Regions from separate parts of the Pedococcus aerophilus genome, predicted to be linked through region 1. Evidence: predicted binding sites of a transcription regulator. Region 1 holds the regulator's gene; the other holds the start of a gene.
What was found. Region 1 encodes Rex, which represses fermentation and respiration genes when NADH is low (regulators of the CRP and FNR family bind a similar motif). Its sites were predicted from a motif close to CTTGTGAANNNNTTCACAAG; they were not measured.
Positions count from the first base shown of each region.

Region 2: a site for Rex is predicted at 3,898-3,917, ahead of edd (phosphogluconate dehydratase). Genes of this name have one in related genera too.

Region 1 is NZ_BAAARN010000001.1:1,597,780-1,612,813, reverse strand. Features, by position in the region: gene ABD286_RS07660 (M36 family metallopeptidase) at 1-635, opposite strand, end outside; gene ABD286_RS07655 (30S ribosomal protein bS22) at 882-980, shown strand; gene ABD286_RS07650 (NAD-dependent epimerase/dehydratase family protein) at 1,197-2,246, shown strand; gene ABD286_RS07645 (lysophospholipid acyltransferase family protein) at 2,246-3,718, shown strand; gene ABD286_RS07640 (DUF5667 domain-containing protein) at 3,738-4,970, opposite strand; gene ABD286_RS07635 (sigma-70 family RNA polymerase sigma factor) at 5,115-5,810, opposite strand; gene ABD286_RS07630 (glutaredoxin family protein) at 6,148-6,417, shown strand; gene ABD286_RS07625 (redox-sensing transcriptional repressor Rex) at 6,577-7,269, shown strand; gene ABD286_RS07620 (glutamyl-tRNA reductase) at 7,266-8,573, shown strand; gene hemC (hydroxymethylbilane synthase) at 8,570-9,685, shown strand; gene ABD286_RS07610 (bifunctional uroporphyrinogen-III C-methyltransferase/uroporphyrinogen-III synthase) at 9,682-11,322, shown strand; gene hemB (porphobilinogen synthase) at 11,328-12,317, shown strand; gene ABD286_RS07600 (6-phospho-beta-glucosidase) at 12,382-13,725, opposite strand; gene ABD286_RS07595 (DeoR/GlpR family DNA-binding transcription regulator) at 13,722-14,498, opposite strand; gene ABD286_RS07590 (carbohydrate kinase family protein) at 14,631-15,034, shown strand, end outside.
Region 2 is NZ_BAAARN010000003.1:35,796-50,829, reverse strand. Features, by position in the region: gene ABD286_RS12235 (MFS transporter) at 1-911, shown strand, start outside; gene ABD286_RS12230 (oxygenase MpaB family protein) at 1,135-2,061, opposite strand; gene ABD286_RS12225 (hypothetical protein) at 2,063-2,458, opposite strand; gene pdxH (pyridoxamine 5'-phosphate oxidase) at 2,506-3,186, shown strand; gene ABD286_RS12215 (phosphate-starvation-inducible PsiE family protein) at 3,232-3,768, opposite strand; gene edd (phosphogluconate dehydratase) at 3,988-5,868, shown strand; gene eda (bifunctional 4-hydroxy-2-oxoglutarate aldolase/2-dehydro-3-deoxy-phosphogluconate aldolase) at 5,865-6,545, shown strand; gene ABD286_RS12200 (malonic semialdehyde reductase) at 6,974-7,639, opposite strand; gene ABD286_RS12195 (hypothetical protein) at 7,679-8,956, opposite strand; gene ABD286_RS12190 (LacI family DNA-binding transcriptional regulator) at 9,061-10,137, opposite strand; gene ABD286_RS12185 (ABC transporter ATP-binding protein) at 10,214-12,169, opposite strand; gene ABD286_RS12180 (ABC transporter permease) at 12,166-13,098, opposite strand; gene ABD286_RS12175 (ABC transporter permease) at 13,095-14,084, opposite strand; gene ABD286_RS12170 (ABC transporter substrate-binding protein) at 14,227-15,034, opposite strand, start outside.

The DNA of each region.
Region 1 (15,034 bases):
AGCAGGGCGCCGGTCTCTCCGAGCACCCACCCGCCGGTGAGGGACGCGCCGGGGGTGGGGTCGCCGGCATACGAGAGGACCCGTCCGTCCTTGGTCACGGCGATGTTGAGCCGTCCACCGCGAGCGGCTGCGACACCACCCGTCGTCTGGACGAACGTCACCGTGTGGGTGCCCGCGCCGGGCAAGGTGTGGTCGCGCAGGACGGCCAGGCTGTCGACCTGGCCGGTGCTGAGGCCGAAAGCCGCAGCGTTCCCGCGCACCCAGCCCCGCGCGATCGACACGGCCGCCCCGCTCGCAGGGGCGGTGAGGGGAGCGGGGCCGCGCAGGGAGCGCAGGGTGCCGAAGCGTTCGTCCCAGGTGGCGCGTGCCCCCGGGCCGCTGCGCGACAGCAGCGTGGTCAGGGCCTTCTTCGCGGCCGTGGTCGGCACGACCGGCCGGTCCACGGCGCGGGTGTCGAGCGTCTGCGTCAGCGCGTCGACGGTGTCTCCGAGGCCTGGCAGTGCCGCGGCGGCGCCGTCGGCGGCGGCGGGAAGGGCTGCGGGTGCGCCGGCCGCAGAGGACAGGGGGAGCGCGGTGGCCGCTGCGGTCAGCAGGCACACCCCCACGGCGATGGAGTGCTTGCGGGACGTCTTCATGAGATCTCCTGCTGACGGGCGGGTCCGCTGTGACCCGGTCCCCCTGTCAACGAGGTCCCCGCCGCCGGGTTACCCCGGCACCGTGGCGGAGTGCCGACGTGACGGCGTCGGATGCCCGCCACCGCCCTCGCACGGGGCGGGTTTGGGGTGCGAGGGGGCGGGCCGCTAGAGTGGCCACCACTGTTCGGCGTGGTGCGTTGGTTCGTTGCCCCGTCCGGCAACACGACCACGACCACAAGGACACTCATGGGCTCTGTCATCAAGAAGCGCCGCAAGCGGATGGCGAAGAAGAAGCACCGCAAGCTGCTTCGCAAGACCCGCCACCAGCGTCGCAACAAGAAGTGATCGAAAGGCCTCCGCTCTCGCGGGGGCCTTTTCGTCTGCCCGGGGCCGCTGCCGTCGTCCAGCCCACGCCGGGGCGGGTGTGACGAGCGCCGCGTCCACGGCTGGGGCGTGCCCTTCGACGGGCACGATGTCCTCTGTAGGGTGGCAGCGGCTGCAGGGTGCGGGTCTGCCCGTGGCCGCACCGGTTCGTGACTGCGAGATCCAGGGGAGGTGGCCGTGGCTGACGTCGTCCTCGTGACGGGGGTCTCCCGCTACCTCGGGGGGCACTTCGCCCGCCAGCTGACCCAGGACCCGTCCGTGTCGCGCGTCATCGGTGTCGACGTCATCCCGCCGCCGCACGACATCGGTCGCGCAGAGTTCGTGCGGGCCGACATCCGGAACCCGATGATCGGCAAGATCATCGCGCAGTCCGAGGTCGACACGGTCGTGCACATGAACGTCATCGCGACGCCCACGCACGCCGGCGGCCGGACCTCCCAGAAGGAGATCAACGTCATCGGCACGATGCAGCTGCTCGCTGCGTGCCAGAAGGCCCCGAGCATTCGTCGGCTGGTCGTGAAGTCCTCCGCAGCCGTGTACGGCTCGAGCCCCCGCGACCCGGCGATGTTCACCGAGGACATGGGACCCAAGGCGTTGCCGCGCGCCGGCTTCGGCAAGGACTCGGTCGAGGTCGAGGGCTATGTGCGCGGGTTCTCCCGCCGCCGTCCCGACGTCGAGATCTCCATGCTGCGGTTCGCCAACATCATCGGTCCCGGCATCCGCACCTCGCTCACGGACTACTTCGCGCTGCCCGTGGTCCCCGTGCCGTTCGGGTACGACGCCCGCCTGCAGTTCGTCCACGAGACCGACGCCATCGGCGCGCTCATGCTCGCGACCACCGGTCCGTCCGCCGGGATCACGAACATCTCCGGCGACGGCATCATCACGGTGACCCAGGCCGCCGGCATGGCCGGCCGCCCCGTCCTGCCCGTCCCGATGCCGGCCGCCGGCATCTTCGGGCTGATGGTCAAGCAGTCCGGCCTCGCCGACTTCAGCAGCGACCAGATCCAGTTCCTCGCGTACGGCCGCGGGCTCGACACCCGCCGGATGCGCGAGGTGCTCGGGTTCGAGCCGGCCTTCACCACCCGACAGGCCTTCGCCGACTACGTCCGCGGCATCGGCTCGGCCCTGCCCGGCGGGGCCGCCCTCGGTGCGGCGGTATCCGGCGTGGCCGGCTCCGCCGCCAACGCGATCGGCCACGTGTGGGCGGCAGGGAGGAACGACTGATGGCAGCGACGAAGTCCGCCACGAAGAAGGCGACCGCGAAGAAGGCGACCACGAAGAAGGCGACCGCGACGAAGGCGACCGCGAAGGCCGCCGCACCGCGCCGGGGCGCCCTGGCCGCAGGAGCGGCCCGTGCCTCGGGCGAGCGCGCCAAGCGCCGCAGCACCCCGCTCATCCAGTCGCCTGCACCGACCGCCACGACGGCGTCGGCACCGGCCGCGCCGACCGCACCGACGGCTGAGCCCGAGGTCATTGCTGCGACGGCGTCCGAGGTCGCCGCGACGCCGGCGCCGGGAGGTCCCACCGCCAAGCACCGTCCTCGTCCGGTGGCCAAGGCCGTTCCGAGCCGCAAGGCGGTGGCCCGCTCCGGGGCACGCACCGCCAAGCCGGCGAAGACGGTCCGCCCGGCGTCCCGACGCCCGTCCAAGCGCTCCGAACCGATCGCCCCCGCCGAGGCGTCACCGCGTCCCGCCAGGGTGCTCAAGGCCGTCCCCGACGACGCCGTGCTGCCTCCCGAGATCAGCGTCCCGACCCCTGACCGCAGCTCGCGCAGCGTGGCCCCCGGTGTCGAAGAGCTGCTCACCGCCGGCATCGCCGCCGTGCGGGTCGCTGCCGAGGCCGCAGGCATCTCGCCCGAGGACGTGGAGCGCCACCTCGCGTCGATGCTGTCCTACGTCCGCCGCCGGATCACCGGCGACTACGCCGTCGACGAGTTCGGCTTCGACGAGGACTTCACGAGGCACTTCTACCTCCCCGTGCTCCGACCGCTGTACCGCTCGTGGTTCCGGGTCGAGGTCCGCGGCATCGAGAACATCCCTGCCACCGGCGGCGGCCTGGTGGTCGCCAACCACTCGGGCACGATCGCCATGGACTCCCTGATGACCCAGGTGGCGGTCCACGACGAGCACCCGGCGCACCGCCACCTGCGCATGCTCGGCGCCGACCTGGTCTTCCAGACGCCGGTCGTCGGCCAGGTCGCCCGCAAGTCGGGCTCGACGCTCGCCGCGAACCCCGACGCCGAGCGGCTGCTGTCCAACGGTGAGCTGTGCGGCGTCTGGCCGGAGGGCTTCAAGGGTGTCGGCAAGCCGTTCAGCGAGCGCTACAAGCTCCAGCGCTTCGGCCGTGGCGGGTTCGTCTCCGCCGCCCTGCGCACCGGTGCGCCGATCATCCCGTGCTCGATCGTCGGCGCCGAGGAGATCTACCCGATCATCGGCAACATGAAGGCCGTCGCCCGGCTGTTCGGCGCCCCCTACGCGCCGATCACGCCGACCTGGCCGCTGCTCGGCCCGCTCGGGCTGATCCCGCTGCCCAGCAAGTGGATCATCGAGTTCGGGCGCCCGGTGGAGACCGCCGACCTCGGGCCCGGTGCCGCGGACGACCCCATGCTCGTCTTCGACCTCACCGACCAGGTGCGCGAGACCATCCAGCAGACCTTGTACTCGCTGCTCATGCAGCGTCGCTCCGTCTTCTTCTGACAGGCTGACAGCCCTGGGGTCAGGGAAGCTTGATGGTGGCGCCCGGCAGGGTGACCGGCCCGAGCGTCGAACCGGGCACGGTCGCGGTCACGCCACCGGTGCCGACGGTCGCCGAGGGCAACGGCACCGAGACGGTCCCGGAGGGGACGGGGACGGTGGCCGAGATGGTGGGCAGCGTGGCGGTGGCACCGCCGGTCGACAAGGTCGCGCCGACGCCGCCGGCCCCGATGGTCGCCCCACTCGTCCCGGCCGTCACGCTCGGGGTGGGCGTGCTGCCGCCCACGCCTGCCCCTGCGCCCCCGCCTCCTGCGCCACCGGTGACCGGGGCGTCGGGGACGGTGATGCCTCCGCCGGCCGTGGCCGGGACGGAGGCCGTGCCGGGTCGCGGGGCGCCCGATGTCGCACTCGTGGAGCTCGTCGTGACGTCGGGCAGGGACGCTGGCCCCAGCCCGGTGGTCAGAGCCTCGCCGCACTGGCTGCCACAGGCCGCGATCCGTCGGGACGTGGTGACCTGCGACTCGCGCAGCAGCGACTCGAGACGACCCAGCGCCGGAAGCGATGCTGGCGGCACCTCGGTGCGGAGCGCCTCGACCTGGGGGATCGCCCGGGTCGTGAAGTCGCGCAGGGCCAGCAGTGCCTGCGGGTTGCCGGTGCGGGCGTAGTCGCGGTCGAGCGCGCGCTGACCGCCGAGGACCGACTCGGCCGCGGCGCCCAGCGCGGTGTCGATGTCGCGGCTGTCGGGCTCGCTGCGGGCAGCCAGCGCCCGGCTGTCCGAGATGTGCTCCTGGGCCTGTCCGAGGTACGTCGTGCCGCGCTCGTAGTCGCTGGTGGACAGGCGGACGGCCACCCCGTCGAGCCAGCCCTTGACGGGGTACAACGACTCACCGGGGACGGCCGAGCGGGAGGCGGCGCCGACGACGGCGCCGACGAGCAGGGCAGAGGCCGCGGCGCCTGCGAGAGCTCGCGGCAGACCCCGGCCGACGACCACGACCACCGGTGTCACCCGGGTGGCGGCTCGTCGAGCGGTGGCTGCGCGGGCAGCGGCTGCGGTGGGCGCGGGGAGCGTGTCGGCCTCGGCCATGAGGCGCACGCGCAGGGCCGCCACGAAGTCGGGGTCGGGCCCGGGGGTCCGGGGTCCGGTGGCGCCGAGCCGCCGGCTGGTCTCGAGCAGCGTCACGACACCGGGGTCGTCGACGCGCTCTCCCTCGAGGGCGCGCTGGAAACGGTCAGCGGAACGGTTCAGGACTGGCATGCCGACACCTCCCTCCCCAGCTCGGTCGCGGTCTTCTGTGCTGAGAACGACGTCGCGGGACGGAAGTTACGCGAGGGGACGAGGGCGGTCGGTAGCGCGGTCCGGAGGGCCGCACCGCGGCGTCGCGCCACGACGACGGCAGGTTCAGAGCTCGGCATCGGCGAGCTCCCGGTGCAGCGACCGCACGGCGCGCAGCTGGAGCTGCTTGACCGCCCCCTCGGACTTGCCGAGGACCTTGGCCGTCTCGGCCAGGGTGAGGCCCTGGAGGAAACGCAGCACGACGCACTCGGCCTGCTCGGGCTTGAGGTTCTTCACCGCCGTGAGCAGCCGTTCGTCGCGCAACCGGTCGAGCACCTCCTGGTCGGGGGCGTCGACGCTGCGGTCGGCGTCGAGCATGTCGGCGGTGGTGACCTCCATGCGGAAGCGGGCCGACTTGGCGTTGTCGGTGATGAGGTTGCGGGCGATGGTGATGAACCAGGCTGCGATGTCGCGGCCCTGCCACGAGAAGGAGTCCATCCGCCGCAGGGCGCGCAGGAACGTCTCGGACGTGATGTCCTCGGCGAGCTGCTGACCGCCGACCCGGACGTAGACGTAGCGGTAGACCACGTCGACGTAGCGTTCGTAGAGCATCCCGAACGCCTCGGCGTCGCCCCGCTGCGCGAGCTCGACGAGCGCGCTGATCCGCTCGAAGTCCTGGGGCGCCTCGCCCGGGCCGAAGCCGGCCCGCGCCGCCGAGCCCGTGCCGGACCCGCCCGGTCCGGCATCCATGGTGCCGGCGTCGCCGGCGAGGCTGAGGACGACCCGGAGCTGGTCGAGGAAGTGCGCGGTGGCCGGTCCCATCCCGTGATCGACCGGAGCCCGGACGCCAGCGGCAGGTCGCGCACCCCCAGCAACGACCCCGTCGCCGACGGGGAACCCCACGGCTGCCGGCGAGGGCGGCGCGAGGGCAGCACGCAGCACCGCGAACGGGTCCGCGGCACGACGACGTGGGCGATTCCTGATGGGGGAGACCTCCTGGCGGCACAGTTTTGCCGATATCGAGGCGTTTGTCAGGAGACCTGCGCCACACCCGGACGCACCTGCACCCCGTCGCACGGGAACTCAGGTACCGACGGGTAGCCCCACAGCCGTCGCCGCAGGGGGTAACAGGCCGGCCCGGGCCGCATACGCTGGTCCGGTGCCCGACCACGACCCGACCGAGACCGGCAGGCCGCCTCGTGTGCGGCTCCTCGGGAAGCCCGGCTGCCACCTGTGCGACGACGCGCGTGCCGTGATCGCCCGTGTGGCAGCAGACCTCGGCGTCGGGTGGTGGGAGGAGTCGGTGCTCGACGACCCCGCCCTGATGGCGGAGTACGGCGAGCAGATCCCCGTGACCTTCGTGGACGGGCGCCAGCACGACTACTGGCGGGTCGACGAGGCGCGGCTCCGGGCGGCGCTGCGCGGTTGACGTCACGGGCTCGTGGCGGGCCTGGTGACCTGGCTCACGCCGCCCGTGAGACGGCTGCTTGTGACTTTGTGCATCAGTTCACAAAGGCGTAATCTGCCATGCAGGCAGCCCGCGTCAGCCAGGTGCGGACCCTGCAACACGAAGGAGCCGGAGAAGACGTTGTCTGCCGACCCGAGCGCTCGTCGGGGCATCCCCGACGCCACGGTGGCACGGTTGCCGGAGTACCTGCGCGCCCTGACGGGCTTCGCCGAGCGAGGGATCACCTCGGTCTCCTCCGAGGAGCTGGCGGCTGCCGCGGGAGTCCGTAGCGCCAAGCTGCGCAAGGACCTGTCGCACCTCGGTTCCTACGGCGTCCGCGGTGTCGGCTACGAGGTCGACCACCTCGCCTACCAGATCTCCCGCGAGCTCGGCCTCACCCAGGACTGGCCCGTGGCCATCGTCGGCATGGGCAACCTCGGGCACGCGCTCGCCGCCTACAGCGGGTTCGCGACGCGCGGCTTCCGCGTCGTCGCCCTGCTGGACCAGGACACCGCCCTGCACGAGCAGGAGATCGCGGGCCTGCCGGTGCAGCCCATGGACGCGCTGCCCTCCCTCGTCACCGACCAGGGCCTGGCCATCGGCGTCATCGCGACGCCCGCGGCGTCGGCCCAGTCGGTCTGCGACCAGCTCGTCGGCGCCGGGGTGCGCTCCATCCTCAACTTCGCTCCGTGCGTCCTCGTCGTCCCCGAGGGCGTCGACGTCCGCAAGGTCGACCTCTCCACCGAGCTGCAGATCCTCGCCTTCCACGAGCAGCGCAAGTCGCTCGCCGCTCAGGGTGCGCTCGACACCGTCGCCAAGGCGGTGTCCCGATGAGCCTGGTAGTCCTCGGACTGTCCCACCACACCGCGCCTTTGCCGCTGCTCGAGTCGATGTCCCTCGACGCCTCGGGCCGTTCCGAGCTGGCCGCGAGCCTGTTCGGCCGCGACAACCTCTCCGAGGTCACCGTGGTGTCCACGTGCAACCGCACCGAGGTGTATGCCGAGTCGCTCACCTTCCACGGCGCGGTCACCGACATCACCGATGCCCTCACCGAGGTCACCGGGGTGCCCCGCGACGAGCTGCGCGAGCACCTCTACGTCCACTACGAGGACCGCGCCATCGCGCACGCCTTCACCGTCGCCTGCGGGCTCGACTCGATGGCGGTCGGCGAGGCCCAGATCCTCGGGCAGATGCGGACCTCCCTTCGCGAGGCGCAGCGGGCAGGCCACGCCGGACCCTCCCTCAACACCCTCTTCCAGCAGGCGCTGCGCGTCGGCAAGCGTGCCCACACCGAGACCGGCATCGACGCCGTCAGCGTCTCGCTCGTCGAGGCGGGGCTGGCCCGCGCCGAGCGCGACCTCGGCTCGCTGTCCGGCCTTGACGTCCTGGTCGTCGGCGCCGGGGGCATGAGCTCGCTCGCCGCGACGACCGTGGCGCGTCGCGGCGCCCGGTCGCTGACGATCGTCAACCGCACCCTCTCCAAGGCGGTCCGCCTCGCCGAGCGCACCGGCGGCCGGGCCCGCCCGCTCGACGAGCTCCACCGCGCGCTGGCCGGCGCCGACGTCGTCATCTCCTGCACCGGGTCGACCGGGGTGGTCGTGGACCTCGCCGGCGCCGCCGACGCCCAGGTGCTGCGCGCCGGCCGCCCGCAGGCCTACGTCGACCTCGCCCTGCCGCACGACGTGGCCCCCGAGGTGGACTCCCTCAACGGCGTCAGCCTCGCCGGCCTCGCCTCCCTGGGCGCAGACCTGTCCGGTGGTGCGACCTCCAGCGAGGTGCAGCAGGTCGCCGACCTCGTCATCGGCGAGGTCGCGTCCTACCTCACGTCGCGCGCCGCCGAGACCGTCGCCCCCACCGTCGCCGCGCTGCGCTCGCACGCCGCCGACGTCGTCGCCGGCGAGCTCTCCCGCCTCGAGCAGCGGCTGCCCGACCTCGACGACACCGAGCGGGCCGAGGTCCAGCTCGCCGTGCACCGCATCGTCGAGAAGCTGCTGCACACCCCGACGGTCCGCGTGAAGGAGCTCGCCGTGGGTGGCCACGGCGACGGGTACGCCCAGGCCCTGCGCGAGCTGTTCGACCTGCGTCCCGGCGAGGCCGCCACCGCGTCCGTGCCCCCGGAGCGGGGAGGTATGCCGTGAGCGCCGCGACCGCATACTCCACCGTCCGCAAGGCGGCACAGCCGCTGACCCTGCGCCTGGGCACCCGCCGCAGCGCCCTCGCCACGACCCAGTCCTCCTGGGTGGCCGACCAGCTGCGCGCCCAGGGCCACACCGTCGACCTGGTCACCATCGTCACCGAGGGCGACACCTCGACCGCGTCGTTGTCTAGCCTCGGCGGGACGGGCGTCTTCGCGGCTGCCCTGCGCCGCGCCCTGCTCGCCGGCGAGGTGGACTTCGCCGTCCACTCGCTCAAGGACCTGCCCACCGCGCCCGAGCCGGGGCTGACCATCGCCGCCGTGCCCGTCCGCGAGGACCCGCGCGACGTGCTCGTCGCCACCGACGGGCGCACGCTCGGCGAGCTGGGGGAGGGCGCCGTCGTCGGCACCGGGTCCCCGCGTCGCGTCGCCCAGCTGGCCGCGCTCGGGATGGGCTTGTCCTTCAAGGACATCCGCGGCAACGTCGACACCCGCATCGCCATGGTCCACGACGGCTCCCTCGACGCCGTGGTCCTGGCCCGCGCCGGCCTGGCGCGGCTCGGCCGGCTCGACGACGCCACCGAGTCCATCGACCCCCTCCAGATGCTGCCCGCCCCCGGGCAGGGCGCCCTGGCCGTCGAGTGCCGCGCGGACGACGAGACCACGCGAGCCGCGCTCGCCGTCCTCGACGACGCCGACACCCGTGCCTGCGTGACCGCCGAGCGCGCCGTCCTCGCCGCGCTGGAGGCCGGCTGCTCCGCGCCCGTCGGCGCCCTCGCCGAGGTGGTGGAGGGCGAGGACGGCCTCGAGCTGTCGCTGCGTGCCTTCGTCGGGTCGGTCGACGGCTCCGTGGACCTGCGCCGCTCGCTCGTCGGACCCGTCACCGACGCCCCCTCCCTCGGCCACCGCCTGGCTGCCGTCCTGCTCAAGGACGGTGCCGACGTGCTCGGCGAGCCCGAGGAACGACCACCGGCTCCCGCCGGGGACCAGTCGGCCACGCGCCCCCGCGCGTCCGGCCACAGCTGGCCCCCCGACCCACCCGGGGCGAACGGAGCACCTCCGCTCGCCGCCCCCGACCGCCGCCCAGAAAACGACAGCACGGAGCGTGCCACGTGAGCCCCACGCGCTCGACAGAGCCCACCACCAAGACCCCCCGCCAGAACTCCCGCCCGGCAGGTCGCGTCGCCTTCGTCGGCGCCGGTCCCGGCGACGCCGGCCTCATGACCGTGCGTTCGGTGGAGTTCCTCGCCAAGGCCGACGTCGTCGTCATCGACCAGGTCGCCCGCGAGGAGGTCGTCGCCCGTTACTGCCCCGAGGGTGTCGAGGTCGTCGACGCCGGACACGGCGACCACGGCCAGCCGCTGACCCACGCCATGCGCGCCAAGCTCGTCGTCAAGGCGGCCAAGGCCGCCAACGGTGGACTGGTCGTCCGCCTCATGGACGGCGACCCGGGCACCTTCAACGGCCTGGCCGAGGAGGCCCTGGCCTGCCAGAAGGCCGGCATCGGGTTCGACATCGTCCCCGGCGTCAGCGCCGTCTCGGCCGTCCCGGCCTATGCCGGCATCCCGCTCACCTCGAGCAGCTCCCCGGCCGTGCACGTCATCGCCGCGAACGACCGCTCGGTCGACTGGTCCGCCTCTGCGACGGAGTCGGTCACCGTGGTGCTCCTCGGTGCGCCGGACGACCTCACGACGGCACTCGGCAAGCTGCTCGCCGCCGGTCGGTCGGAGTCCAGCCCGGTCGCCCTGACCGAGCGCGGCACGACGATCCGCCAGTCGACGCGCGTCACGACCCTGGGCGAGGTCGCCAAGGTCATGAAGACGGTCGAGTTCCCGGCCCTCGCGGTCGTCGGCTCCACGGTGGCGCTGCGCGAGCAGCTGTCGTGGTTCGAGACCAAGCCGCTGTTCGGCTGGAACGTCCTCGTCCCGCGCACCAAGGAGCAGTCGGGCTCGACGATCTCGCGCCTGGAGTCCTACGGCGCCACCGCCGAGGTCGTCCCGACGATCAGCGTCGAGCCGCCGCGCACGCCCCAGCAGATGGAGCGCGCGGTCAAGGGCCTGGTCACCGGCCGCTACGAGTGGATCGGCTTCACCTCGGTCAACGCCGTCAAGGCGGTGCGCGAGAAGTTCGAGGAGTTCGGGCTCGACGCCCGCGCGTTCGCCGGGCTCAAGGTCGCCGCCGTGGGTGGCGTCACGGCCGACGCGCTGCGCGAGTGGGGCATCGTCCCGGACCTCGTGCCGTCCGGCGAGAAGTCGGCCAACGGCCTGCTCGCCGACTGGCCGCCGTTCGACGAGGTGCTCGACCCGATCAACCGGGTCTTCCTGCCCCGCGCCGACATCGCGACCGACACCCTCGTCGCCGGACTGGTCGAGATGGGCTGGGAGGTCGACGACGTGACGGCCTACCGCACCGTCCGTGCAGCCCCTCCGGCTGCAGAGATCCGCGAGGCCATCAAGGGCGGGCAGTTCGACGCCGCGGTCTTCACCTCGTCCTCGACGGTCCGCAACCTCGTCGGCATCGCCGGCAAGCCGCACCCGTCGACGGTCATCGCCTGCATCGGCCCGGCGACCGCCAAGGCGGCCGAGGAGCACGGCCTGCGGGTCGACGTCCTCGCACCGGAGGCGTCCTCGGACTCGCTGGTCGACGCCCTCGCCGACTACGGCCTGGGCCTGGCCGCGGCAGCTGCCGAGGCCGGCGAGGCCGTGGTGCGACCGAGTGCCAAGAAGGCCGCCTCGCGCCGTCGGGCCAAGTGACCGGCGTGGCTGACGCACGCTTCCCGGCGGGGCCGGTGATCCGACCCCGCCGGCTGCGGCAGTCCCCGGCCGTGCGCCGGCTGGTCGCCGAGACCCGCCTCCACCCGGCCGAGCTGGTCCTGCCCGTGTTCGTCCGCGAGGGCATCACCGAGCCGGTCGAGATCTCGGCCATGCCCGGAGTCGTCCAGCACACCGTCGAGTCGCTCGTCGCCGAGGCGCACCGCGCCGTCGAGGCGGGGCTGGGCGGGCTGATGCTGTTCGGCGTCCCCGAGCACAAGGACGCGGTCGGCTCCGGTGCCGACGACCCTGAGGGCATCCTCAACGTCGCGCTGCGCGCCGTCGCCGACGCAGTGGGTGACCGGCTCGTCGTCATGGCCGACCTGTGCCTCGACGAGTTCACCGATCACGGCCACTGCGGCGTCCTGACCGACGACGGTCGCGTGGACAACGACGCGACCCTGGAGCGGTATGCCGCGATGGGCCTCGCCCAGGCCCGCGCCGGTGCCGAGGTGCTCGGCCTCTCCGGGATGATGGACGGCCAGGTGGCGTTCGTCCGCGACGCGCTCGACGCGGAGGGCTTCACCGACACGGTCATCCTCGCCTACTCGGCGAAGTACACTTCCGGCCTCTACGGGCCGTTCCGCGAGGCAGTGCAGTCCTCGCTCCAGGGTGACCGCGCGACCTACCAGCAGGACCCGGCCAACGCCACGGAGTCGCTGCGCGAGCTCGAGCTCGACATCGCCGAGGGCGCCGACATCGTCATGGTGAAGCCGGCCGGGCCGCACCTCGACATCGTCGCCGCAGCTGCAGCCATGTCGCCGGTTCCTGTTGCGGCGTACCAGATCTCGGGCGAGTACAGCCAGATCGTCGCTGCTGCCCAGAACGGCTGGATCGACCGCGAGCGGGTGATGATGGAGTCGCTGCTCGGCATCCGTCGCGCCGGCGCGCAGATCATCCTGACCTACTTCGCGTTCGACGCGGCCGCCCTGCTCTGACCACGCAGCCGGGACACCGGTCGACGGCAGGGGGGACGTCGACCGGTGACCCGGCGGCACGGGCTCAGGGGCGGGTGAAGACCGCGTCGACGGCCGGGATGCGCGCCCGGTAGCCGCGCACGAGCTCGCGCGCCACCGTCACCGAGTCGACCAGCGGGTGCAGGGCGAACGCTTCGACGGCCTCGCGCTCGTCCCCGGTCGCCGACGCCGAGATGGTGAGCCGCTCGACGCCCTTGACCTGGAGGACGAGGCCGAGCTGGTGCGGCGTCAGGGCGCTGACGGGCAACGGCTTCGGGCCGTCGGCGTCGACCGTGCACGGCACCTCGACGACGGCGTCCTCCGGAACCCCGCGGACCGCGCCACGGTTGCGGACGTTGAGGATCAGCGACGCGGGCTCCCCGCGGGAGATGGCGGCCATGATCGCGAGGGCCACGCCTTCGTAGCCGCCGCCCTGGACGTCGTGCTCGTCGCGCTCCTCGCCCTCGTCCCGCGCCTCCTTCATGTACGTCGCGTTGCGCTCCATGCGGACGCGGTCCCACTCGCCGAGTGCGTCGGGGGGTGAGGCGGCCATGGCGGCGTAGAAGCTGCGCTGCTGGTCCAGGAGGTACTCGCCGCGGGTCTGCTCGGCGCCCCGGATCGAGGCCACGGCGTCACGGGTGAAGTAGTAGTAGTAGAGGTACTCGTTGGGGATGGCTCCCAGCGTCCGGATCCAGTCGAGGCCGAAGAGCTGACCCTCCTCCATGGAGCCGAGCAGCGCGTCGTCCGCGAGCAGGCGGGGCAGGACGTCCTCGCCGGCGGAGTGCACGCCCCGGAGCCAGCCGAGGTGGTTGAGGCCGACGTAGTCGACGGTCGTCGTCAGCGGGTCCAGGCCAAGGGTCGCCGCGGCGCGTCGCCCCAGGCCGATGGGGGAGTCGCAGATGCCGACGACCCGGTCGCCGAGGACCTGCTGCATGGCCTCGGTGATCATGCCGGCGGGGTTGGTGAAGTTGATGACCCAGGCATCGGGCGCGACCGCACGCACGCGCTCGGCGACGTGGCGGGCGACAGGGAGGGTCCGCAGGCCGAACGACAGACCGCCGGGCCCGGTCGTCTCCTGGCCGAGCAGCCCGAGGTCGAGGGCGACGCGCTCGTCGGCGGTGCGCCCCTCGAGGCCACCGACGCGGATCGCCGAGAAGACGAAGTCGGCGCCCTCGAGCGCCTCGTCGAGGTCGGTGGTCGTCAGCACCGACGGCGGGGCGTCGTGGTCGGCGCCCATCTGGGTCAGGACCCGGCCGATCGCCTCGAGCCGCGACTCGTCGACGTCGTGCAGGCGGACCTCGTCGACCCGCTGGTCGTGGTGGTCGGTGAGCAGGGCCCCGTAGACCAACGGCGTCCGGAACCCCCCGCCACCCAGGATCGCGAGCCTCATACGACGTGGACCTCCGTGCCTGCCGCGCGAGCGGCGTCGAGGGTGGGGCCGTGGGCCCCGGTGGTGGTGATGACGGCGTCGAACTCGTCGAGTCCGCAGACGCGCAGGGCGCCGGTGCCGGGGAACTTGTGGCGGTCGACGAGCAGCACCGACCGCTGGGAGGTGGCGAGCAGGGCACGCTTGACCGGCACCTCGACGAGGGTGGTGTCCAGGACCGTGCCGTCGGCGGCAACGCCGCTGGCACCGAGGAACGCGCAGTTCGCGCGGACCTGGCGCAGGGCGTCCTCGGTGAGGGCGCCGACGAGCGAGTGGTAGGTCCGCCGGACGATGCCGCCGAGGAGGACGAGCTCGACGGCGGTGTCGTCGCGGAGCACGTCGAGGACGGCCAGGCTCGCCGTGACGACGGTGACCGGTCGGCCGCGCAGCTCCTTGGCCAGCATCATGGTCGTCGTGCCGATGTCGAGGATGACGCAGTCGCCGTCGGCCACCATCGTCGCGGCCCGGGCGGCGACGGCCCGCTTGTCCTCCGCGTCGCTCGCGGCCACCTCGGCGAACCCGCGCACGGCGTCGGCGTCGGTCTCGGGGGAGTCGCCGGTGCCGTCGAGCACCGCACCGCCGTGGACGCGGCGCAGCGCTCCGGCGGTCTCGAGCTCGATGAGGTCGCGTCGGACGGTGGCCAGGCTGACGTCGCAGAGTGCGGCCAGCTCCTCCGTGGAGGCGAGGCCGTGGGAGTGCAGCCGCTCGACGATCGAGCGTTGCCGGGTGACCCGCATGGAGGCAACATAACAATCACTTCCGCGCAGCGACATGCACAACGCTGAAGAATTGTGATCGTTCTTGCTTGTCTCGCCCGGACCAACAGGGCATTCTGGCCAGCAGGCCCACCGACGAACAGGAGCCCGCAGGTGCCCGACGCACTGCCCACCCCGGCAGGGAGCCCCGAGGAGCAGGTCTACGACCCGCTCGCGGCACTGCGCACCCCCGGCACCCCAGAGCTCGACGTCCTCATCTGGGGGACCGTCTTCCTCGACATCATCTTCACCGGGCTCGACGCCCTCCCCGAGGACGGCCAGGAGGTGTGGGCCGACGGCATGGGGTCGTGCCCCGGCGGCATCGCGAACCTCGCCGTCGCCGCCCGACGCCTCGGGCTGCGCACCTCGCTCGCCGCCGCCTTCGGCGACGACGCCTACGGCGACTTCTGCTGGGAGACCCTCGCCGACAACGAGCACGTCGACCTGAGCCGGTCGCAGCGCTTCGAGGGCTGGCACTCGCCGGTCACCGTCTCGATGGCGGTCAACCGGGACCGCGG
Region 2 (15,034 bases), on a different contig from region 1:
TCTCCTCACCCGCGCGCAGCTCGATCTACCCGCGCATCCTTCGCCGCGACCAGCTACCTGCAGCCAACGCCCTCTCGGTGTTCGCGATGAACGCCTCGATGACCGTCGGTCCTTTGCTCGCCGGCGTCCTCGTGGACAGCGGAGGCTTCAAGGCGGCGTACACGGTCGACGCCGTCATCACGACCGCAGCCCTCTGGGGACTGGCCAAGCTGCCCGCGCTGCCGCCCGAGCCCGGGGAGGAGGGGGTGGCTCCGTCGAAGCCCGGACTGCGTTCTGTCCTCGACGGATTCGCGTTCCTCGCGACCCGTCCCAACGTGCGCATGACGTTCGTCGCCGACATCGCGGCCATGCTCCTCGCCCAGCCGCGGGTGCTCTTCCCTGCCGCAGGAGCGGTGATCTTCGGCGGCGGCGCCAAGACCGTGGGCGCCCTCAGCGCCGCGGCAGCGGTGGGCGGGATCGTCGCGATGTTCTTCTCCGGACGCCTCGGCCACGTCCGACGGCAAGGCCTGGCGATCATGGTGTCGATCGTCGGGTGGGGGTTCGCCATCGCCGGGTTCGGCGCCGCGATGCTGGCCGCCGGTGACGTGCTCAGCCGTGGGACGGCACTGTGGTTCGGACTGGTCGCGATGGCGGTCGCCGGGGCGTCCGACTCCGTGAGCGCGGTGTTCCGCACGACGATCCTGCAGTCCGCGACGCCGGACCACCTGCGCGGCAGGCTGCAGGGCGTGTTCATCGTCGTCGTCGCCGGTGGCCCACGCCTGGGTGAGATGGCCGGAGGCTTCCTGTCCACCGGAGTCGGTGAGGCGTGGACGGCCGTGATCGGCGGTATGGCGTGCGTGCTCGCCATCGTCGTCCTCGCCCGCCTGCAACCCGGCTTCCTGCGCTACGACGCCCGCCACCCCACGCCCTAGTCGAGTGCGGTCAGGCACCCGACGGCCGACGGAGGACCCGCCGGCAACCGGCGAACGACCAGTCGGCGACCGGCCGACGATCAGGTCAGCGGTGGCCGGCCGCAGCTGAGCACGGGGCCACGCCTCAAGGGCGGAGGTTGGTCGTCGGCTGGTCGCCACCGACCGCGCGACCTCCTGGGTCGGCGGCCGCCGCCTGAACCGGGAAGGTCGTCTCGGCAAGCGGTCAGGCGACGACGTTGCGCCGGGCCAGCGCGCGGCGGCGGACGTCCTCGGGGTCCTGCATGGCCCAGCGGACCGTGGCCGTCGCCAAGCCGCCGATCGGACGCCCGACGAAGCGCTCGGTGACGGGCAGCCAGGGCAGCCGCAGCGGCATACGGGCCCAACGGGGGAGCATCGCCACGGCGCCTGCGGCGAGCGCGCTGTAGCCGGCGCGGGCCGCGAGCGGCAGGGGCGGGTGGACGAGCAGGAACCGTGCGGCTTCCCGTGCCGCCTCGGTGGACTCGAGCTCGGGACGGTAGTCCTCGATGGTCTGGCGCAGTGCCGCGACGGTCCGCGGCGGGTCGATGACGCCGAGCGCCTCGGCCACGATGCAGCTCTGCTCGACGTACCGGTCTGCCTCGGCGTCCGTCAGCGGGGTGACGGCGTACCGCTGGTAGGCGGTGAGGAAGCTGTCGGCCTCGGTGACGTGCACCCACTTGAGGAGATGAGGGTCGCTGGCGGAGTAGGGGCGGCCGTCGGGGGCCTTGCCGCGCACCCGCTCGTGGATGCCGCGGATCTTCGTGATCAGGGCCTCGGCGTCCTCGATGGTGCCGAACGTCGTCGTCGCCAGGAACTCGCTCGTGCGCTGGAGCCGGCCCCACGGGTCTCCCTTGTAGCCGGAGTGCCCGGCCACGCCGGCCATCGCCAACGGGTGCAGCGACTGCAGGAGCAGTGCGCGGATGCCGGCGGGGAACATCGACGCGTCGGCGTGGACGCGCCAGATCGGGTCTTCTGGGGTGAACCAGCGCGGGCCCTCGGCGCCCCAGATGCGCTCGGCCTTCACCTGGGCGTCGTTGCCGGCGACCTTGGAGCGCAACGCGTTCGCGAGCTGCTTGCGTGCCCCGGCGCTCAGGGCTCCGGCGCCACCGGTGATCGGGTCGAGGAGGGCCACCTCAGCGCACGCCGCGGCGACGCGGGATCTGCTTGAGGCGCTCGGCAGGAGTGGGCAGGTCGGCGGGGCGCACCCGCGTCGACAGGTCGCTGTTGGCGATGAGCTCGGGGATCGGCGTCGTCGTGGTGGGGTGCGCGGCGATCGGGTCCTCGCCCGAGAACACCACCCACACGGCCTCACCGTGGTCGGCGCGCGGGTCGAACGTCTTGAGCACCGACCCGTCGCGGACCGTCCCGGCGTGCTCGATGGCGCGTCGCTTGGCCTTCTGCCGGTCCAGGACCTTCTGGGCCGCCGCCATCGCGGGCTCCTTGGCCTGTTGGGCGAGCACGACGGCGTGGGGGCCGTACTTCACACCCCACCGGATCATGCTGCCGACGGCCTTGCCTTTGCCTGGCATCGTGCCTCCCTGTCGCTGCGGTCTGCTCCTCACCCTAATCTCGGACCATGACAGATGCGCGGCGCGTGGACTACAGCGGCGATGGGCTCTCCGAGGACCAGGTCGCTGCCACGCCCTGGCAGCAGGCCCGCCTGTGGGTCGACGAGGCGATCGCCCGGTCGGAGGCGCAGGGCGACGTGCCCGAGCCGACGGCCCTGTCCGTCGCGACCGTCGACGCCGACGGGCAGCCCAACGTCCGCACCGTCCTCATGCGCTTCTTCGACGACCGGGGGCCGGGGTTCGTCACCGCGACCGTCTCGGCCAAGGGGCAGGAGATCGCTGCCACCGGTGGCATCGCCGCGGCCCTGACGTGGCCGTCGATGTTCCGCGCGATCCGCTTCCGCGGCCGGGCCCAAGAGCTCGACCGCGAGGAGATCGAGGGCTACTTCTTCACCCGCCCGTGGGCCTCGCGCATCTCGGCATGGGCCTCCCAGCAGTCCCAGCCCGTCGGCAGCCGGGCCGGCCTCGAGTCCGCCTACGACCGGTATGCAGCGCAGTTCCCCGACCACGGGAACGCCCACGACGTCCCCGTCCCCGACTTCTGGGGCGGCTGGCGCGTGCACTGCGACGAGGTCGAGTTCTGGGGTGGCCGCCGCAACCGGTTGCACGACCGGCTCGTCTTCACCCGCACCGGCGAGGGGACGCTCGACGACCCCGCGAGCTGGAGCCTGTCCCGCCGCCAACCCTGAGCGAGAAGACGGTCCCTCGCCCGGACGACCGGATCGACAGTCAGGTCATGCTTTTCCGGCCGAGGCCCGGTGCTCGCGGTCGTTCTCGTCCTCCCCGTCGACGTCCTCCTCGACCTCGTCCTCGCCGTTGCCCGAGTTGGCGCCCTCGCTCGGTTCGCGCTCCTTGCGGCGCAGGAGGAACGAGCTCAGCGCAAGGACGATGATCGTCCCGGTCAGCAGGGCCATCAGCCGCACGGTGTCGGCGAACTCGGGCTTGCCGAGCAGGTCCGGCGCCTTGACCGACAGGACGACGATCTCCTTGATCGAGGCGATGATGCCGACGAGCAGGAACGGCTCGGCCACGAGCTCGCGGCGTGACAGCGTCGTGCGCACTGCGAACAACAGCTCCACGACGATGAACACGAGCAGCAGCAGGTCGAGGATCTCGGCCGACACGTCGACGACGCTGCCGCCGCCGAGGTCGCTGAACGACAGGGCCGTCTTGACGATGATCACCCCGGCGATGGCGAAGAGGATGAGGGCGACCGCCAGGTAGATGACGTTCTCGACCTTCTCGATCAGCCGCTCGATCCACTCGTTCATGGCCCCATCGTGGCGGACCGGTGTCGACTCGGCACCCCGGTCGGCACGAACGGGTCGCGCGGGGAGTGCTGCTCCACGAGGTGTCCGCATGGCGGGATGGCCGTTGATGGATCCTGAGACGTCGGCACACTTGTGAAACGAATCACACGCGCACGCCAAGGACGTCGTTCGCGCGGTCCACGTTCCCGACCGCCGAAGTCACCGAAGTCCAGGAGCTCCATGGCCACCGCCATCCACCCCGTCGTCGCCGAGGTCACCGCCCGGGTGACCGCCCGCAGCAACGCCAGCCGCACGGCATACCTGCAGCGCCTCTCGCGCGCGGCGTCCGAGCTGAGCCTGCGTCCCGCCCGCACCGACCTCGGGTGCTCCAACCTCGCCCACGCCGTAGCGGCGTGCGGCGGGAGCGACCGCACCACCATGGCCGCCGACACCGGGGTCAGCCTCGGCATCGTCACGTCCTACAACGACATGCTCTCCGCGCACGCGCCGTTCGAGCACTACCCGCAGGCGATGAAGCAGACCGCTCGCGAGGTCGGCGCCGTGGCCCGCGTCGCTGGTGGCGTGCCTGCCATGTGCGACGGCATCACCCAGGGCCGCGCCGGCATGGAGCTCAGCCTGTTCAGCCGCGACGTCATCGCGATGTCGACGGCGATCGCCCTGTCGCACGACGTGTTCGACGGCGTCCTCATGCTCGGTGTCTGCGACAAGATCGTGCCCGGCCTCGTCGCCGGCGCCCTGTCGTTCGGCCACCTCCCGACCGCGCTCGTGCCCGCCGGCCCGATGGCGAGCGGCCGTTCCAACGCCGACAAGGCCGAGACCCGGAAGGCCTATGCCGCGGGCGAGGCCGGGCGCGACGAGCTCCTCGCGAGCGAGGTCGCGTCGTACCACTCGCCGGGCACGTGCACGTTCTACGGCACCGCCAACTCCAACCAGATGCTCATGGACGTCATGGGCCTGCACCTCCCGGGTGCGGCCTTCGTCCACCCCGACGACCCGGTGCGCGAGGCCCTCACCGACGCCACCACGCGCCGCGTCGCCGAGATCGCCGCGTCCGAGCAGCCCTACGGCATCGGCCAGGTCGTCGACGAGAAGTCGGTCGTCAACGGTGTGGTCGCCCTGCTCGCCACGGGCGGTTCGACCAACCACACGATGCACCTGATCTCGATGGCCGCGGCGGCCGGCGTGGACCTGACGTGGGAGGACTTCGACGACCTGTCGGCGGTCATCCCCTCGGTCGCCCGCATCTACCCCAACGGTCCCGCCGACGTGAACCACTTCCACGCCGCCGGTGGCACGCCGTACCTCGTCCGCACGCTCCTCGACGCGGGCCTGCTGCACGAGGACGTCCTCACCCTCGCCGGACCGGGGCTGCGCCACTACACGCGCAAGCCCGAGGTCGTCGACGGTGCGCTGACGTTCGTCGACGCCCCTGCCGAGTCGCTCGACCCCGCTGTCCTGCGTCCGGCGACCGACCCGTTCGCCGCCGACGGTGGGCTGCGCGTCCTGCGAGGCACGCTCGGCCACGCGATCATCAAGGTGTCGGCCGTCGCCGACGCCCACAAGGTCGTCGAGGCCCCGGCCCGAGTCTTCACCGACCAGGTCGGCTTCCTCCAGGCGTTCTCGCGCCGCGAGCTCGACCGCGACGTCGTCGTCGTCATCCGCGAGCAGGGCCCGAGCGCGAACGGGATGCCCGAGCTGCACGCCCTCACCCCCTCCCTCGGTGTCCTCCAGAAGCGCGGCCACGCCGTCGCCCTGGTCACCGACGGCAGGATGAGCGGAGCGTCCGGGGCGATCCCGGCAGCCATCCACGTGACGCCGGAATCCGTGCACGCAGGCCCGATCTCGAAGATCCAGGACGGCGACGTGATCCGTGTCGACGCCCGCACCGGTCGCCTCGACGTGCTCGTCGACGAGGACGATTTCATGGCGCGCCTGCCCGCCCAGCGGGTCGGCGAGGAAGGTGTGGGTACGGGGCGTGAGCTGTTCGCCCCGATGCGCGCCGCCGTGGGCCGCGCCGACGAGGGTGCCCACGTCTTCGCGAGCCTGGGCCGCGCCCACGACCACACCACTGCCACCGTGACCTCCGAGGAGACCCGATGACCGTCCCGACCGCCGCACGGACCGGGTCCGCTCCCGTGGCCAAGCCCGTGATCTCCAGCGAGGCCGACATCCTCGACCTGGCGCCGGTCATCCCCGTCGTCGTCGTCGATTCCGTCGAGCAGGCCGTGCCGCTCGCGCGGGCGCTGCTGCGCGGCGGCATACCGGTCATCGAGCTGACGCTGCGCAGCGCAGCCGGGCTCGGTGCCATCGAGGCAGTGGCCTCGGAGGTCGAGGGCATGGTCGTCGGCGCCGGCACCGTGGTGACCCCCGAGCAGGTCCGGCAGGTGCAGGACGCCGGTGCCCAGTTCATCGTGACGCCGGGTTCGCCGCCGCGTCTCCTCGAGGCAGCGCTGGCCTCCGGCCTGCCGCTGCTCGCGGGGGCCGGCACGCTCACCGAGATGCTCACCCTGGCTGAGGCCGGGCTCGAGGCCATGAAGTTCTTCCCCGCCGAGGCCAGTGGTGGACGCCCCTACCTGTCCGCGGTCTCCGGGCCGTGCCCGCAGCTGCGGTTCTGCCCCACCGGGGGCATCACGCGCGAGACCGCCGCCGACTGGCTGGCGCTGCCCAATGTGGGCTGCGTCGGCGGTTCGTGGCTGACCCCCAAGGACGCCGTCGTCGGCGGCGACTGGGCGCGCATCGAGCAGCTGGCGGCCGAGGCTGCCACACTGCGGGCCTAGGGGACGGGCCGCTCAGCGGCAACCGGGCGCTTCGCGGCGCCCCACGGACAGGTGGGCGGTGGCCTCGTCGGGGGACTTGAGGCCGCCGTCCACCGCTGTGTCCGGGCAGCACCTCCGGACACCTCTGAGCACCTCTGGCCACTCTGAGCACCTCTGGGCATGGAACAGCCCGCGGGCCCTGCCTCGCCGAAATCCAGCGGCTCAGCATGTGCAGGGGACGACTTGCACGGCCCACGGGCTGCGGTGAACTGCTTGGGATTGCGCACGTTGCGCCGTCGAAGCAGTCGACGTTGCGCACCTAGCGCGCAGTCACCTCACGCGTCCAATAAGAAATCAATTCCTGGACCACCTCCCTTCCGTGTACCTCGACGCTAAATCGGTTCGGCGTCGACCGCAACGGGTTTAGGACACTGTCCAGATCGTGGCCGTCAGGCGGTGGTGACGACCTCGTCGTAGCCGAGCCGCGGAAGACGGTCGAACCACGCGTCGGGGCCCGGGCGGCCGATGTTGACGACCATGAACGCGCGGTGCTTGCCGTCGGGGAAGAACTCGCGGGTCACGCCGTCGGCGTCGAAGCCCGTCATCGGGCCTGCGGCCAGACCCGCGGCGCGCACGCCGATGATGAAGTAGGCGGCTTGGAGCGCGGCATTGAGGTCGGCCGTGGTGCGGCGGTTGGCGTCGTCGGCGGCCAGCATGTCGCGAGCGCCGGGGAAGACGGGGAAGACCGTGGGCAGCTCGTCGTGGAAGTCGTCGTCGGCGGCGAGGACGGCGACCAGCGGGGCGGTCGAGGTCTTCGGCTTGTTGTTGCCACCCATGTGCTCGACCAGGCGGCCACGGGCCTCGGGGGAGCGGACCAGGACGATGCGCAGGGGCTGGTTGTTCATCGCGGTGGGACCCCACTTGATGAGCTCGTAGATGGCGCGCACCTGCTCGTCGGTGACGGGCTCGTCGCTGAAGGAGTTGGCGCTGCGGGCCTCGCGGAAGAGCAGGTCGGCGGCCTCGGGGGTGAGCTCGAGCCGGTCGGCGAACTGGGCCTCGAGCTCGGTCAGCTCGGTCAGGTCATCGTGGGTCTGGGTCATGAGAAGTTGAACCATCAACTTGATGGTTGCATTCCCCAACCTCGTCGGTGCAGGTCAGACCCGCGTCGGGGCCGGTTCCGGGGTGCGGTCCTGGTGCTGGCACTGCACGGTGCAGGACCGGGTCGGGGGACCTGTGGGCCGTCCGCCGGTGGGCTCCGGGGGGTGCGGGGTGAGGGGGTCGAGCGGGACGAGGGGCTCCGGTGCCGGGGTGGGCCGGTCGGTGCCGCCAGGTGCCCCAGTGCTGCTGGTGCCGCCCGACAGGCTCGGCGGGGGCGAGGTCGTGCCGACCGGCGTGCCGACCTCCTCGTCGTCGGGAAACGGGACCCGGGTCCATGAGCCGGACGCAGACCGGACGGCCAGCCCGGCCGCACGCAGGGCCACCGCGACGACAGGACCATCGGGGGTGTCGGCCACCGCGACGTCGGTCACGTCGAACACCGCTGCCTCGTCGCACTTCTCGCCGAGTTCCGCCACGACCTCCTCGCGGTAGCGCTTGCCCGGCGCGTAGTCACGGGCCCAGGTGCGACCCCCGTCGGTGCTCGCCTCCACCAGCACGCGACCCCTCGTGGGCAGGCGCCAGCACCGTTCGCGCTGCGCGCGCGAGCAGGCCTGCGTGACGGTCGTGCCGAAGGGGTCACGGTAGGTGCCCTCGGCCCCCTCCACGCGCTCGCGGTCCTCTGGCGTGAGGTCCACCAGGGCTCCGCCCTGGACGGTCTGCTCGCGGTGGTCGGCCTTGACGACGAAGTCCTCCGTCCAGCCGAGCGGGCTCGTGGCCAGCCGTCCGGACACCGCGGTGACCGCACGGACCTCGGGGTGCTCCATGCAGGCCGAGGTGGCGGCGGTGCCCAGGACGGCGCCGGGGAGGACGAGGGCGCCGACGGCCAGGGTGGCGCGACGACGCAGGTCCGGGCCGGGTGCTCGCGCCCACCGCGCCGTGGCGAGGGCGACGAGCAGGACCGGCAGGGCGAGCAGATCGGTCGCGTCGGCGCGGACGAAGGACGGCGTGATGATCGACCACGCCGCCGACGCCGTGGCCGCACCGGCGTCGCTCGTCTTGGTCGCGGTGAACCCGAGTGCCACGGCGGCGACCGCCCAGCGGTCGGGGCGGCGCACCATACGCAAGGGGGACATGGCCAGGGCGATCAGGGGCGGGGCGACGAGCAGCCCGGCCACGTCGCTGACCTTGCCGGTGACCGGACCCGGCCACTGGTGCTTCCACACGTGGTCGTTGAGGACGAGCACGACGAGGGCCAGGACGGTCGGCGGGGCACCCAGCCACCGCAACGCCGTCCGGGCTCGCGCGCCCCGCTCCCCGCCAGGTCCCCCGTGCATGCCGCAGAGCATGGCGGCTCGTCCGCCGGCGCGGGTCACGTCCCGGAGAACTGCTCGTCACGGTTGGGGCGCGACGAGGTCACGGCCCGGTCGCGGCGACTGGGTCAGGCGGGGCTGGCGATGCTGTCGGCGGCGACGGGCTGCCGCTGCCTCGGGCGGATCTCGGGGCCGTCCCACGGGCACCCGCACGAGCCGCGCCGCACCACCTGGGTGGGCAGGATCTGCGGGGCGACGTCACGGGTACGGCCCTGGATGCGTTCGTGCAGGCGGATGGCCGCCCACCGGCCCAGGCCGTGGGTCGGCTGCTTGACGGTGGTCAGGCCGGGGTCGACGTAGCGCGAGGCCATGATGTCGTCGAACCCGACGATCGCGAGATCGCGCGGCACGACCACACCGCGACGGGACAGCAGCGTCATCGTCGCCAGCGCGAGCTCGTCGTTCGCGCAGACCAGGGCGTCGACACCGCCCGGATCGTCCATCAGGGTCTGGACGATCTCGAGGGCCGAGGACTCCTCGAACCACACGCGCATCGGTGGCCTCGCCTCCTCGAGACCCGCGGACGACAGGGCGGTGACGAACCCGTCGTAGCGCTCGCTGATGTCGTGCGACGTCTCGGGGTCCCCGACGAAGACCAGCTTGCGGCGACCGTGCTCGAGCAGGTGGGTGGTCAGCTCCTCGGCGCTCTCGCGGTTCTCCACGACGACGGTGTCGCAGCCCTCGATCGGCGCGTGGGCGAGGACGACGGTCGGCGTCTTGGTCGCCAGCGTCCGGATGATCGAGTCGCTCGCGGTGCCGTGGGTGAGGACCAGGCCGTCGACCCGGGCGAGCAGCGTGCGCAGGGTCGTGTCGAGGTCGGCGAGGCCGGCAGCCAGGACGACCACGACGGACTGGCCGTACTGCGCCGCCGTGGACTCGTAGCCCGCGAGCAGCTCGGCGAAGTACGGACCGGTGAGCCCGGGGAGCACCAGCCCATGGGCCTCGTGGCGCTTGACGTCCAAGGTGCGGGCGGCGCGCAGCGGCACGTAGTCGAGCTCCTCGACGGCACGCAGGACCTTCTGGCGGGTGAGGGGGGACGAGCGGGCCGACCCCTGCAGCACCCGGGAGACGGTGGCGATGCTGACCCCGGCCCGCTCGGCCACCGTGTAGATCGTCACCGGCCGGTCGTCGGCCTCGACGCTCACCGGGGGGCCCTGTCCATGGGGAGCATCCTTGCTGGCGCGCCCGTCATGGACAAGCAGGCGGCGCCGCCCCGGACGCTCAGGACACGGTGGTCGCCTGCTCGAACGGGTTGGGTATGGCGTCGAGCAGGGTCTGCGTGTACGCGTCCCTCGGGTTCCGGATCACGTCGAGGGCGTGGCCCTGCTCGACGACGACGCCGTTGGAGAGCACGAGGATCTCGTCCGCGAGGAGGCGGGCGCTGAGCAGGTCGTGGGTGATGTAGAGGACCCCGATGTCGTGCGCGGTGACGAGCTCCTGGAGCAGCTCGAGCACCTCGGCGCGGATGGAGACGTCGAGGCTCGAGATGGGCTCGTCCGCGACGATGAGCTCCGGGTTGGCCGCCAGGGCGCGGGCGATGACCACGCGCTGGCGCTGGCCACCGGACAGCTCGTGCGGGTAGCGGTCGAGGAACCGGTTGCTCGGCGTGAGCGCCACGGTCTCCATTAGCTCACCGGCGACCTTGTCGGCCTCCTGCGCCGACAGCCCGCGGTGGTTCCGCAGCGGCCGGGTCAGCGTGTAGCGCAGCGTGAGTGCCGGGTTCAGCGAGCTGTAGGGGTCCTGGAACACCATCTGCACGTGCTTGCGGTAGTCGCGCAGCTGGCGGGTGCGCAGCTTCTCCACCGCGATGGTGCCCTCGGAGCCCGTGAAGCGGATCGTCCCGCGGGTGGGCTTGTCGACGCCGGTGATCATGCGGGCGAGCGTCGTCTTGCCGCTTCCGCTCTGGCCGACCAGCGCGGTGACCTCGCCCTTGCGCAGGGAGAACGACACGTCGTCGACGGCCAGGGTCTGCTGCTTCTTGAGGCCGCGTCGGCGCTCGAAGACCTTGGTCACCGAGTCGACCTCGAGGAACACCTCACCGCGCAGGGCGCGCTCGGTGTCCTCGGCGGTCTTGACGAACTCCGGCCCGGCGAACCGTGAGGTGCGCTCCGGCAGTCCCTCGGGCTTGTCCTGCGACGGTCCGCGCTGGAGGTGCGCAACGTGGCAGGCCACCCGCCCACCCGCGAGGGGCAGCAGCTGGGGCTCGTCGGTGGTGCAGCGCTCGATGGCCTCCGGGCAGCGCGCCGCGAACCGGCAGCCGCTGATGGGCCGCGTGAGGTCCGGCGGTCGACCGGGGATGTAGGTGACCCGCACCGTGTCGGCCCTGGGGTTGCTGTAGGAGCCGAGCAGTCCCTTGGAGTAGGGGTGCAGCGGGTCGCTCACCAGGGTGGTAGCTGCCTGCTGCTCGACGAGCTGCCCCGCGTACATCACGAAGATGCGGTCGGAGAGCTCCATGACGGTGCCGATGTCGTGGCTGATGAACAGCACGGCGAAGCCCTGCTCCTTCTGGAGCCGGCGGACCGCCTCGAGGATGGAGCGCTGGACGACGACGTCCAGCCCGGTCGTGGGCTCGTCGAGCAGGACGAAGCGCGGCCGGTTGCACAGGGCGAGGGCGAGGTTGATGCGCTGCTTCATGCCGCCGGACAGCTCGTGCGGGTACGCGCTCATGAACTTCTCGTCGATCATGACCATCTCGAAGAGCTCACGGACGCGGGCGGTGACGGCGTCACCGCGCAGGTCGCTGTGCTCCTCGATGGCGTCACGGAACTGCGCCTCGACCCGCATGACGGGGTTGAGCGAGTTCATGCTGCTCTGGAACACGGTGGCGATGTCGCGCCAGCGACGCTTCCGCAGATCCTCCTGCGACATCGACGCGATGTCCTGGCCGTCGAACTCGATCGTGCCGTTGCTGATCCGACCCGGTCGCTCGAGCAGGCTGAGCAGCGCCATGGCCAGCGTGGACTTGCCACTGCCGGACTCTCCGATGAGCCCGACGAACTCGCCGTCGTGGAGGTCGAAGCTGACCTTGTCCACGGCGGTGAGGGCCGGCGACATCTTCGGCTCGAACCGGACGCTGAGGTCACGGACCCGTAGCAGGGGGCCCCCGTTGGGGCGGCTGTCGGTGCTCGCGCCGGTCACGGTGAGCGGGTCGGCCGCGGTGCGGTCGGTGGTCGTCACGAGTCCTCCCGGAGGTGGGGGTTGGACAGCAGGTCGACGCCGAAGTTGATGAACGTCAGCGAGGTGATGAGCAGCGCGAGGACGAGGCCGGGTGCGAGGACCCACGCCCACAGCCCCTGGCCGACGGCCCCCTGCGAGTCGGCCTGGTAGAGCATGGTTCCCCACGAGATCGAGTTCGGGTCGCCGAGGCCGAGGAAGGACAGGCCCGCCTCCGCGCCGATGGCGCCGGTGGACGCCCCGACGAAGCCGGCGGCGACCAGAGAGGTCATGCTCGGCATGATCTCCCGGAAGATGATCCGCCCCGAGCCCTCGCCGGCGAACTTCGCCGCGGTGACGAAGTCGCGGTTGCGCAGGGTGATGATCTGCGAGCGCTTCGCCCGGGCGTGACCGGCCCACGACGTGACCCCGATGACGAACACGATGAGCGGGATGCCGCGGACCTCGCTGTAGGCGATCAGCACGATCATCAGGGGGAGCACGGGGACGACGATGGCGACGTTGGTGATGAAGGACAGGACGTCGTCGACCACCGTCCCCTCCTTGTATCCCGACCACATGCCGATGACGAGGGCGATCGCGGTCGAGACGAGACCGCCGAACAGCCCGACGGCGAGGGACACCCGGCTGCCGTACACGAGCTGGGAGAAGATGTCCGCACCCTGGCTCGTGGTGCCGAGGAGGTGGTCACCACTGACGGGGAGCAGCGCCTCGAAGTCGGAGCGGGTGCCCTCGTAGGGGGCGATGAGCGGTGCGAAGACCGCGACCAGGACGAAGGCCAGCAGCAGGATGATGCCCACGCGCGCCTTGGTGTTGCTCCACAGCAGCTGCCACCAGCGCTGCTGGCTGTAGCCGGCGTCGCCTTCGCTCCGCTCGTCCGTGGCGTCGCCGGGACGCTCCTCAGAGCCGGTCTGGACGATTCCTGCGGTCATGACTGCGCCCTCCGTGCACGCGGGTCGAGCACCCCGTAGAGGAGGTCCGCGACGAGGTTCGCCAGCAGGACGCCGACGATGATGAACAGGAGCAGGGTCTGCAGCAGCGGGAAGTCACGGTTGCCGATCGCCTCACCCATGAGCCGCCCCATGCCGGGGTAGTCGTAGATCTGCTCCACGAGGATCGAGCCACCGAGCACGCCACCCAAGGCGATGGCGAAGCCGGTGACGCTGGGCAGCAAGGCATTTCGCGCTGCATACCGCAGGGCGACCACGCGGTCGGGGAGGCCCTTGGCCTTCGCGAGCCGGATGTAGTCCTCGCCGAGGTTCATCACCATGGTGTTGCGCATGCCGAGGATCCAGCCGATGGGCGCCGTGATGAGCAGCGACAGGGCGGGCAGGAACGAGTGCGACACGGCCTCGGTGATGAAGGGGCCGTTGAGACCCGGCGTGGAGGCGGAGTACCCGCCACTGGTCGGGAACCAGCCCACCGTGTAGCCGAAGAAGAACAGCAGCAGCAACGCGATCCAGAACGACGGAAGCGTCCCGATGAACGTGGACCCCAGCGTCACGATGCTGTCGAACCGGGTGTTGCGCCGCCACGCGGCGTACGCGCCCAGGGTGATGCCGATGATGAAGGCCAGGACCTGGGTGACCCCGACCAGGACCAGGGTCCAGGGAAGGGCCTGGCCGATCACCTCGGTCACCGGGTACGGGTAGTACGTGTAGGAGATGCCGAAGTCGCCGCGCGACAGGGCCCCCAGGTAGCTGACGTACTGCGTGAACAGGTTGCCCTCGGGGGCGCCGAGCATGGCGCGCATCGCCTCGACGGCAGCGGGGTTGAGCTGCGCGTCCTTGCCGGCGAGCTTCTGGACCATCACCTCGGCCGGATCACCCGGCTGGAGCCTCGGGATGATGAAGTTCAGGGTGATCGCGGCCCAGAGGGTCGCGAGGAAGAACGCGATCTTGCGGACGAAGTACCTCACGGCGGACCTCCTTGTCCGTGTGCGCCCTCGGGCCGCAGGCCGTCGAGCTCGTGGTGGGCCTCACGGCCCCGGGGGCCAGCGGGGCACCGGGTGTCGGTGCCCCACTGGCGCGGGATGCTGCTGGACCTGTGCCTCGCCGGGGCTACTTGGCGGGCTTGAGGTTGGTGATGATCAGCAGCCGGTCGTCGGCGGGCTGGGCGTAGGGGTTCGCCTCGTCCGGCCAGCCGACGGCCTTGTCCGTGCGGTAGAAGATGCGCGCGGGGGCGTAGATGAGCGGGACGACCGGGTACTTGGTCATCATCGTGTCGACGAGCTTGCCCACGAGCTCCTTCTGCTTGGCCTCGTCGACGGTGGCGCTGAGCTCCTTGACCGTGGCGTCCGTGGACGCTTCGCGGAAGCGCTCGACGTTGCCCAGGATCGCGGTCTTGGTGGGGATCTGGTTGGAGGCCAGCTTGCCGCCGATGTTCTTGGCGTTCTCGCAGCCACCGTGCAGGTACTCGAGCATCGCCTGGTAGTCGCCGCTCTTCTTCTGCGCGTCGACCGACTCAGGGGCGGTGGCCAGCACCTTCGAGTTCACGCCCATCGCGTTGAGGTCGCGGACGATCACCTCGGCCATCGACTGGTAGTCGATGTAGCCGGCCTGGACCGTGAAGGTGATGTTGATCGGCTTGCCGTCAGGAGTCGTGCGCTTGCCGTCGGGACCCTTCGCGTAGCCGGCCGCGTCGAGCATCTGGTTGGCCTTCGCGGTGTCGAACGGGATCACCGTGTTGGCACCACCGTTCGCGGCGTACTGCTCCGGGAGGAGGTTCGCGGCGGCGGGGAGCTTGAGCCCGGTCTGGCTGGCGGGCTTCATGATCCCGTACGTCGCCTTGTCGGACATCTCCTGGCGGTTGAAGCCCTGGGCGATGGCCTCGCGGAACTTCACGTCGTTGAACGGTGCCTTCTCGACG